2 linked regions of the Syntrophobotulus glycolicus DSM 8271 genome follow. The protein of the gene in region 2 interacts with the protein of the main gene of each other region in a pairwise test. Links are inferred from orthologs where the notes say so. Each region holds a gene or a part of one and is shown on either strand. Other genes may lie near its edges.

Region 1 (3,467 bases), 870 kb from region 2 along the record:
GAGGTAAGTTACATGTCAAATGTTTGTGCTATTTGCGGTAAAGGGGTTTCCACAGGGATGAAGGTCAGCCATTCACATATTCGTACAAAACGCACCTGGAAACCGAACCTGCAGCGTGTTCGTGCTGTTGTTAACGGTACCCCCACCCATCTCAGGGTATGTACAAGATGCTTGCGTTCAGGCAAGGTTCAGCGCGCTGTTTAAAGCTGCTTGAATGATAATATCAGGGGAGCGTCGCCAAACTGCTTACATTAGTGGTTAGCGATGCTCTTTTTATCTGCCGATTTTTCCGCTATTGTAATATCTTCAGGATGAAATCATTATAGGAAGTTCTCAAAGCAATCATAATTACGCTGTTTAACAATCTTATGATTCTTAAACTGAAAGAATTGCGCAAAATACGCTTTCATCTCATCCCCAGCCTTTAACTTTCCTAACGGAATGGATAATTCTCCACTCCAGATCGCTTCAATAATTACCGTATCCCCGATGGAAAATGATTTCACGATTTCATATCTCTGGTTTGCAATAACCTTTTTCCCACTGATCGATGCATCTTTAATTTCATGAAGATTTCTTTCAATAAGTCTTTTGGTTAATAAATTTGGATATTCAATCTGTACTGCAGACTCATCATAAAACTCATTCAACTCTTCCCCGGATTTCCCGTCACCTACGGCTTTCATAAAACGAACAGCCAATTCCAAATTATCCTTACTCATGATTACCTCCCCCCAAAGTTCAGAGAACTTTGGATTTAACGACAAGGATCCTGCCTTTGGCCACCTTTATTTTTGCTTCGTCTTCGATCAGAACATTACTGATCCCTCGCGGTGAGTGCTGGTACATCGTGGAATTCTTCAACGGATAGTAGAGTCCGTATGAATCGACGACAGCCTCCGCCGAAAGAGGGATAATCGAAATCACTTGCCCCTGGGTTCCCTTGACCATCTCCTCTCCCGGAGCAAGGACCCAGGCTTCCTGGGACGGCTCGATCATTCTCACCATCCGTCCCCTCTCGGCAAAGGCCAGCATCATGCTGATATTGCCCATTAAATGGTCAAGCCTTTTTCCGCCTGCTCCATAGAGGGAAATTTCATCCTTGGGTTTTCCGTACTCCCGAAGATATTCTTCCGCATATTCCATCGCCAGTTCAAGATCGGTTTCATCTTTTTGCGCCGGATACTTTTTTATTTTTGTTTTGCCCTGTGCGCAGATGAACAGGTTTTCTTCTTTAATTGAATCCATATCACCTACCAGGATATCGGGCAGCCTGCCGGAACTGATTGCCGCATTGCCGCCGCCATCGGCACAGATTAAGACCTCAATATTGCCGGGGGCAATCTCCTGACGCCCCCATTCTATATCCCATTCGCCATTGGCCAAAACAGCAATCCTCATCTTTTCAACCACCTGTTATTCGGCTGCCGCCAGCAGCTCTTTTATGGCCAGGACAGGATCTGGTTTAGTGAACACCGCTGCTCCGGCCACGATAATATCCGCCCCTGCCCTGCTGACCAGGGAAATCGTGTCCGTATTGATCCCCCCATCCACCTCAATCAGACAACCGGGATTAACCTGGGCAATAATCGTGGAAAGGGCAACAATCTTCGGTAAGACTCCCTGAATAAACTGCTGCCCGCCAAACCCCGGATTAACAGACATCAGCAGGACCATATCCAGGTCCTGTAAAACATAAGTCAATACTTCTATAGGTGTCGCCGGATTAAGAGCCAGTCCGGCTTTGACCCCCATAGATTTGATTTGTTGAATCAGCCTGTGAAGATGAATACTGGCTTCGGCATGGACAGTAATGATATCCGCTCCGGCATTAACAAATTCTTCAAGATAAAGCTCCGGTCTCTCGATCATCAGGTGAACATCGAATTTCATTGATGATACCTTGCGCAGAGCCTTGATCACAGGCGGTCCGATCGTCATATTGGGAACGAAATGTCCGTCCATAACATCTATATGCAGGATTTCCGCCCCTCCGGCTTCAACCCTTTTTACCTCTTCCCCCAATTTGGTAAAATCCGCTGACAGGATCGATGGTGCAATCTTAATCGGCATAATACCCTCCCCTGACTTTTCCTTCGTTTAAGCAATAGATCATTCTACAGTTTCAACCTATTTTTTATAGATTACGGCAAATCTATTTTATCACATAAAAGACTCTGTCAATACTTATTTTCGGCAGCTTTTACTTCCTCAAGAAACTGCCGGTAATGCTCATACCTTAAGCCGGTCATCTCCCCTCCCTGCACTGCTTCTCTTAATGCGCACCCCGGCTCTTTGACGTGAAGACAATCCTTAAAGCGGCACTCTTTACGGTATGGTCCAAATTCAGGAAAATATTCCTGGAGCTGTTCCTTTCTCATGGGGGGAAGGTAGAGGGATGAAAATCCCGGGGTATCGGCAATCAGCCCTTTGGCCGCCTCTAAAAGCTCGACATGACGGGTCGTATGTTTCCCTCTGCCAAGCTTGTCACTGACAGACCCTGTTTTCAGCTTCAAACTCGGTTCCAGTGAATTCAGCAGACTGGACTTCCCGGCCCCGGATGGACCGGCCAGAACAGAAACTCTGCCGCGAACAATTTCTCGGACTTCTTCCATACCCTGAGCAAGAATATTGGAGACATAAAAGACCCTGCACCCTATTGTTCTGTAATATTCATATGGTGACAGGTCGCTCTCTCTAGCCAAATCATACTTTGTAAAAACAATCACCGGTTCGATTCCCGCATGAGCAACCTGAACAAGCAGCCTGTCCAGCAAGTTAAAATCCGTATCCGGAGTACTCATGGCCAAAACAAGCAAGGCTTGATCAACATTGGCAATATTGGGTCTGATCAGAGAGTTTTCCCTGGCCAACACTTCTTCTATTGTCGCCTTGATCCCCCTATCCGACAAAATCATGACTTTGTCCCCAGGGATGAAATCCTGCTTTTTGACACGAAAACGACCGCGCAGGGAGCATTCCCACACACGGTCCTCACTATAGACATAATAAAATCCCGAATACCCTTTCAACAGTGTCCCTTTTAAAAGCATAAATCCCCTCCCCCTCAATTGTTCTGCTTCCCTGGTCTATTATGCGCCGTCCGGCCCCGGTCCCTGTGAATAGATGATTTCGATTTTGTCCCCGGGTTTGATCGGGCGACCCTGAGTAGGCTCTGTTTCAATCACAATATTCACATTATAATCATAAGACCGCCGGGCCACAAGGTCAATGTTATATCCCGCAAGAGAATCTTTAGCAACTGCAAGATCCAGCCCAATCAGATTCGGCATGGTGGATGGACCGGCTCCGCTGCTGATAAAAATTCGCACTTCGCTGTTGGGGTTCCAGCTGGCACCGGCGGACGGATCCTGGCTGACCACCCTTCCCTGAGAAACAGTAGTGCTGGCAACTTCATAATATTTGATTTTCTCCTTGGAAAATCTCCTGTCCAGAATCATTTTTTC
Region 2 (3,685 bases):
CCACCGCCGACACGGGCAAAAAGAGCAATCGCACTGGCGCCGAACGCAAACGAATTAATGGTTTCGGCATTGCCAAACAAAAGAAAAAGGCCTGCTACACCTAAAAGACCAAGCCCTGCCACCGACATACCCATTACCGCACCCGCTCTGAAAGATACCCCGAGAGCTTTGTTCAGGCTGGTCCGGGCAGCTTCTGTCGTCCGGCAGTTTGCTCTGGTGGTGATCCCCATCCCGACATATCCCGCTATACCGGAAGAAACCGCACCGACCATAAAGGATACTGCTACCTGCCAATCTTTAAAAATAAAGAGTACAACAAAAATAAGAACAGCGATCGGAATAAGTGTTCTATACTGTCTATTCAGATAAGCCATAGCCCCTTCCTGAATAGCCTTGGATATTTCCTGCATCCTGCTGTTGCCCGGATTTTCTTTAAGTACACTGCTGGCAAAAAAGACTGCGACCAGCAAACCGAGAACACCGGCTCCTACCCCCCATAAAGGCGTTAAGAAATCCATCACTTTTTACCTCCTACAAAAATAAAACCAAAGCGAAGTACTCAACATCGCCCGGCTTGAAAAACTTGCGTGACATCCTATTTCAGGTAAATGGTCAACCCCAGCGAACTGACAAGAAATAATACCGCAAAAGCAATGCTTAGTTTGGCCAGGAAACCTTCCATTCCTTTTGCTGATTTGCCAAAAAATTGCTCGCCTGCGCCTGTAATAGACCCTGAAAGGCCTGCGCTTTTTCCGCTTTGCAACAGCACAGTAGCGATTAGTCCAAGAGAACTGATTAAAAGAATTACAATAATAAATATCGTCATTGATTTCACCTCCTAAGCCTTATTTATGTAAATATGCCTGAGCTATTGCATGAAATACAACCACAATACGCAAATATGATGTCAGCAGTCCTATTTTAGCACAGCCCTTATTATCACGCAATATCTATCCTGTGCTTTGATCCCAAACCCTGGCAAAAATAACTTGCCCCATATGGAAAATCCATACAGGGCAAATGCTTTGTCCCTGCTCGTAAAATTCTGCTGTCCGGCAGACCGCCCCTTTATCTGATTATTTTTCTTCCTTTGTAAATGGCGGTTTGCCCCAGCTCTTCTTCAATCCGGAGGAGTTCGTTGTATTTGGCCAGCCTGTCGGTTCTGGCCGGGGCGCCGGTTTTAATTTGACCGGCATTTACGGCGACCGCCAGATGGGCCAATGTGACATCTTCCGTTTCTCCGGAACGGTGTGATATTACTGTGGTATATCCTGCCCTCTTAGCCATTTCGATGGCATCGAGCGTTTCTGTCAATGTTCCGATTTGATTCAGCTTGATTAAAATGGAGTTCGCAGACTGATCCAGGATGCCTCTGGCTAATCTTGAAGGATTGGTGACAAAGAGGTCATCACCGACAAGCTGCACTTTCCCCCCCAGACGCTGAGTAAGCTTAGCCCAGCCTTCCCAATCGTCCTCGGCCAGTCCGTCTTCAATGGAGAAAATCGGGAACTGCTCCGCCAGTCCGGCCAGATAGTCAATCATCTGCTCGGAAGTTTTGGTCAGCCCTTCCCCTTCCATTACATAAACACCGTTTTTATACATTTCTGTTGTCGCGGCATCAATGGCCAGAACGACCTGTTCCCCAGGTTTATAGCCTGCCTTTTCTATGGCGTCGACAATAACCATCAAAGCTTCCGCATTTGATCCCAGGTTGGGGGCGAATCCGCCTTCATCCCCAATTCCGGTGGCCAGGCCTTTTCCTTTCAGCACAGATTTCAGACTATGGTAGATCTCACTCCCCATGCGCAGAGCCTCGGAAAAATTCCCGGCGCCAACAGGCATCACCATAAATTCCTGAATATCCACGTTATTATCGGCATGCTGACCCCCATTCAGGATATTCATCATCGGAACGGGCAGCTCTTTTGCGTTGACACCGCCAATATATTGATAAAAGGGCAGTCCGAGAGATTCGGCGGCCGCTCTCGCCGTAGCCAGTGATATCCCCAGAATGGCATTGGCGCCCAGCTTGCCTTTATTTTCAGTACCGTCAATTTCACAGAGAACCCGGTCTATCCCCGGCTGATCAAAAGCATTGAGGCCTTCTATTTTGGGCGCAATGATATTCTTGACATGATTTACGGCCTGAATCACACCCTTGCCGTTATAACGGCTCTTGTCGCCGTCACGAAGCTCCACTGCTTCAAAAGCGCCTGTTGACGCTCCCGAAGGGACCGCAGCCCGGCCCAATGTCCCGTCATCAAGAACGACATCCACCTCCACCGTTGGATTGCCTCTGGAATCAAGAATTTCCCTGGCAAAAACCTGATCAATAAAACCCATAAATGATCACTCCTACCCTTTTCATTCTTCATTTTGACTCAGCAATGATTTGCCTGTCATTTCTTTTGGTTTCGGTATTCCCAGTATTTCTAAAATTGTTGGTGCAATATCGCGAAGAGCAGCCCCTTCCCGGAGTATTCTGCCCTTATACGCCTCATTGACAATAATACAGGGAACTTTGTTGGTTGTGTGTGATGTCATGGGGCTGTAAAGCCCCTTGTCACTGATAAAAGAAATACTGACCATACTGGTTGTGGGACTATTAATATCGGAAAGCGCCCGCTGGTCAATCATGGTTTCCGCATTCCCGTGGTCTGCCGTAATCAGCAATGTCCCGCCATGCCTCCTGATCGCTTCCTCCACTTTACCCAGGCAAATATCAACTGCCTCTACAGCCCTTACCGTCGCGTCAAAATACCCTGTATGGCCAACCATATCCGGATTGGCATAATTCAAAATAATCACATCATAGATATTCTTTTCAATCTCCTGTAATACCGAATCCGTGATTTCATAGGCGCTCATCTCCGGTTTGAGATTATATGTCGCTACTTTTGGTGATGGAATCAGGACTCTGTCTTCCTTATCGTTTGGTTCTTCAACACCTCCGTTAAAAAAGAAGGTAACATGGGCATACTTTTCAGTTTCTGCTATCCGGAGCTGGCGCAGATTGTTATCGGCCAGCACTTCCCCTAAGGTATTATCCAGATTTTGCGGGGGATAAGCCACTGGACAGTCAAATTCAGCATCATATTCCGTCATGCAGACAAAATGAACCTGCGGTCTGTCCGGTCTTTCGAACTCTTTAAAATCTTCTTGAATAAAAGCCCGGGTAATCTCTCTGGCCCTGTCGGCTCGAAAATTAAAAAAGATCAGACTATCCCCATCCTGAATCTTGGCTACCGGTTGTCCGTTTCCCTCTATGATTACGGTCGGCTGGACAAATTCGTCCAGAACTTTGCATTCATAGCATTTTTGAATAGCTGCCAGGGCATTGGGCGCCATTTCTCCTTCCCCGTAAACCATGGCCTTGTACGCTTGATTCACCCTGTCCCAGCGTTTGTCCCTGTCCATTGCGTAATAGCGGCCAATCACCGTAGCGATTTTTCCCTTGCCGAGCTCCTCCGTTTTGGTGATCAGCTTGCATAAATAATCCCGGGCACTTTGAGGAAGAACATCCCGCCCATCAAGAAATACATGGATGAAAACACGTTCCACTTCTTCTTTAACCGCCATCATCAGCATGTCATTCAGATGCTCGATATGGGAGTGAACCCCGCCGTCGGAAAGCAGTCCCATGAGATGCAGTGAATGATTGGTTCCCCTGAGCCGGTGCATCGCC

The links. The genes of interacting proteins can lie anywhere in the genome.
Region 1: the proteins of eno (region 2) and rpe interact in binary tests that used the Escherichia coli proteins (3 or more experiments, as listed by UniProt). The link is inferred for Syntrophobotulus glycolicus DSM 8271 from one-to-one orthologs.

Annotation. Positions count from the first base shown.
Region 1 is NC_015172.1:2,368,583-2,372,049, forward strand. Bases 246-2,999 are described here. They hold rpe (ribulose-phosphate 3-epimerase), read right to left. Parts: upstream 2,074-2,999; coding sequence 1,417-2,073; downstream 246-1,416. Other genes in these bases: SGLY_RS11690 (nuclear transport factor 2 family protein), read right to left, coding at 321-722; SGLY_RS11695 (thiamine diphosphokinase), read right to left, coding at 742-1,401; rsgA (ribosome small subunit-dependent GTPase A), read right to left, coding at 2,181-2,999. Outside these bases: rpmB (50S ribosomal protein L28), read left to right, coding at 13-204; more of rsgA, read right to left, coding at 3,000-3,053; pknB (Stk1 family PASTA domain-containing Ser/Thr kinase), read right to left, coding at 3,093-3,467. UniProt on the Escherichia coli protein: Catalyzes the reversible epimerization of D-ribulose 5-phosphate to D-xylulose 5-phosphate.
Region 2 is NC_015172.1:3,243,604-3,247,288, forward strand. Bases 207-3,178 are described here. They hold eno (phosphopyruvate hydratase), read right to left. Parts: upstream 2,344-3,178; coding sequence 1,069-2,343; downstream 207-1,068. Other genes in these bases: SGLY_RS16065 (sodium-translocating pyrophosphatase), read right to left, coding at 207-518; secG (preprotein translocase subunit SecG), read right to left, coding at 596-826; gpmI (2,3-bisphosphoglycerate-independent phosphoglycerate mutase), read right to left, coding at 2,365-3,178. Also shown: more of SGLY_RS16065, read right to left, coding at 1-206; more of gpmI, read right to left, coding at 3,179-3,685. UniProt on the Escherichia coli protein: Catalyzes the reversible conversion of 2-phosphoglycerate (2-PG) into phosphoenolpyruvate (PEP). It is essential for the degradation of carbohydrates via glycolysis.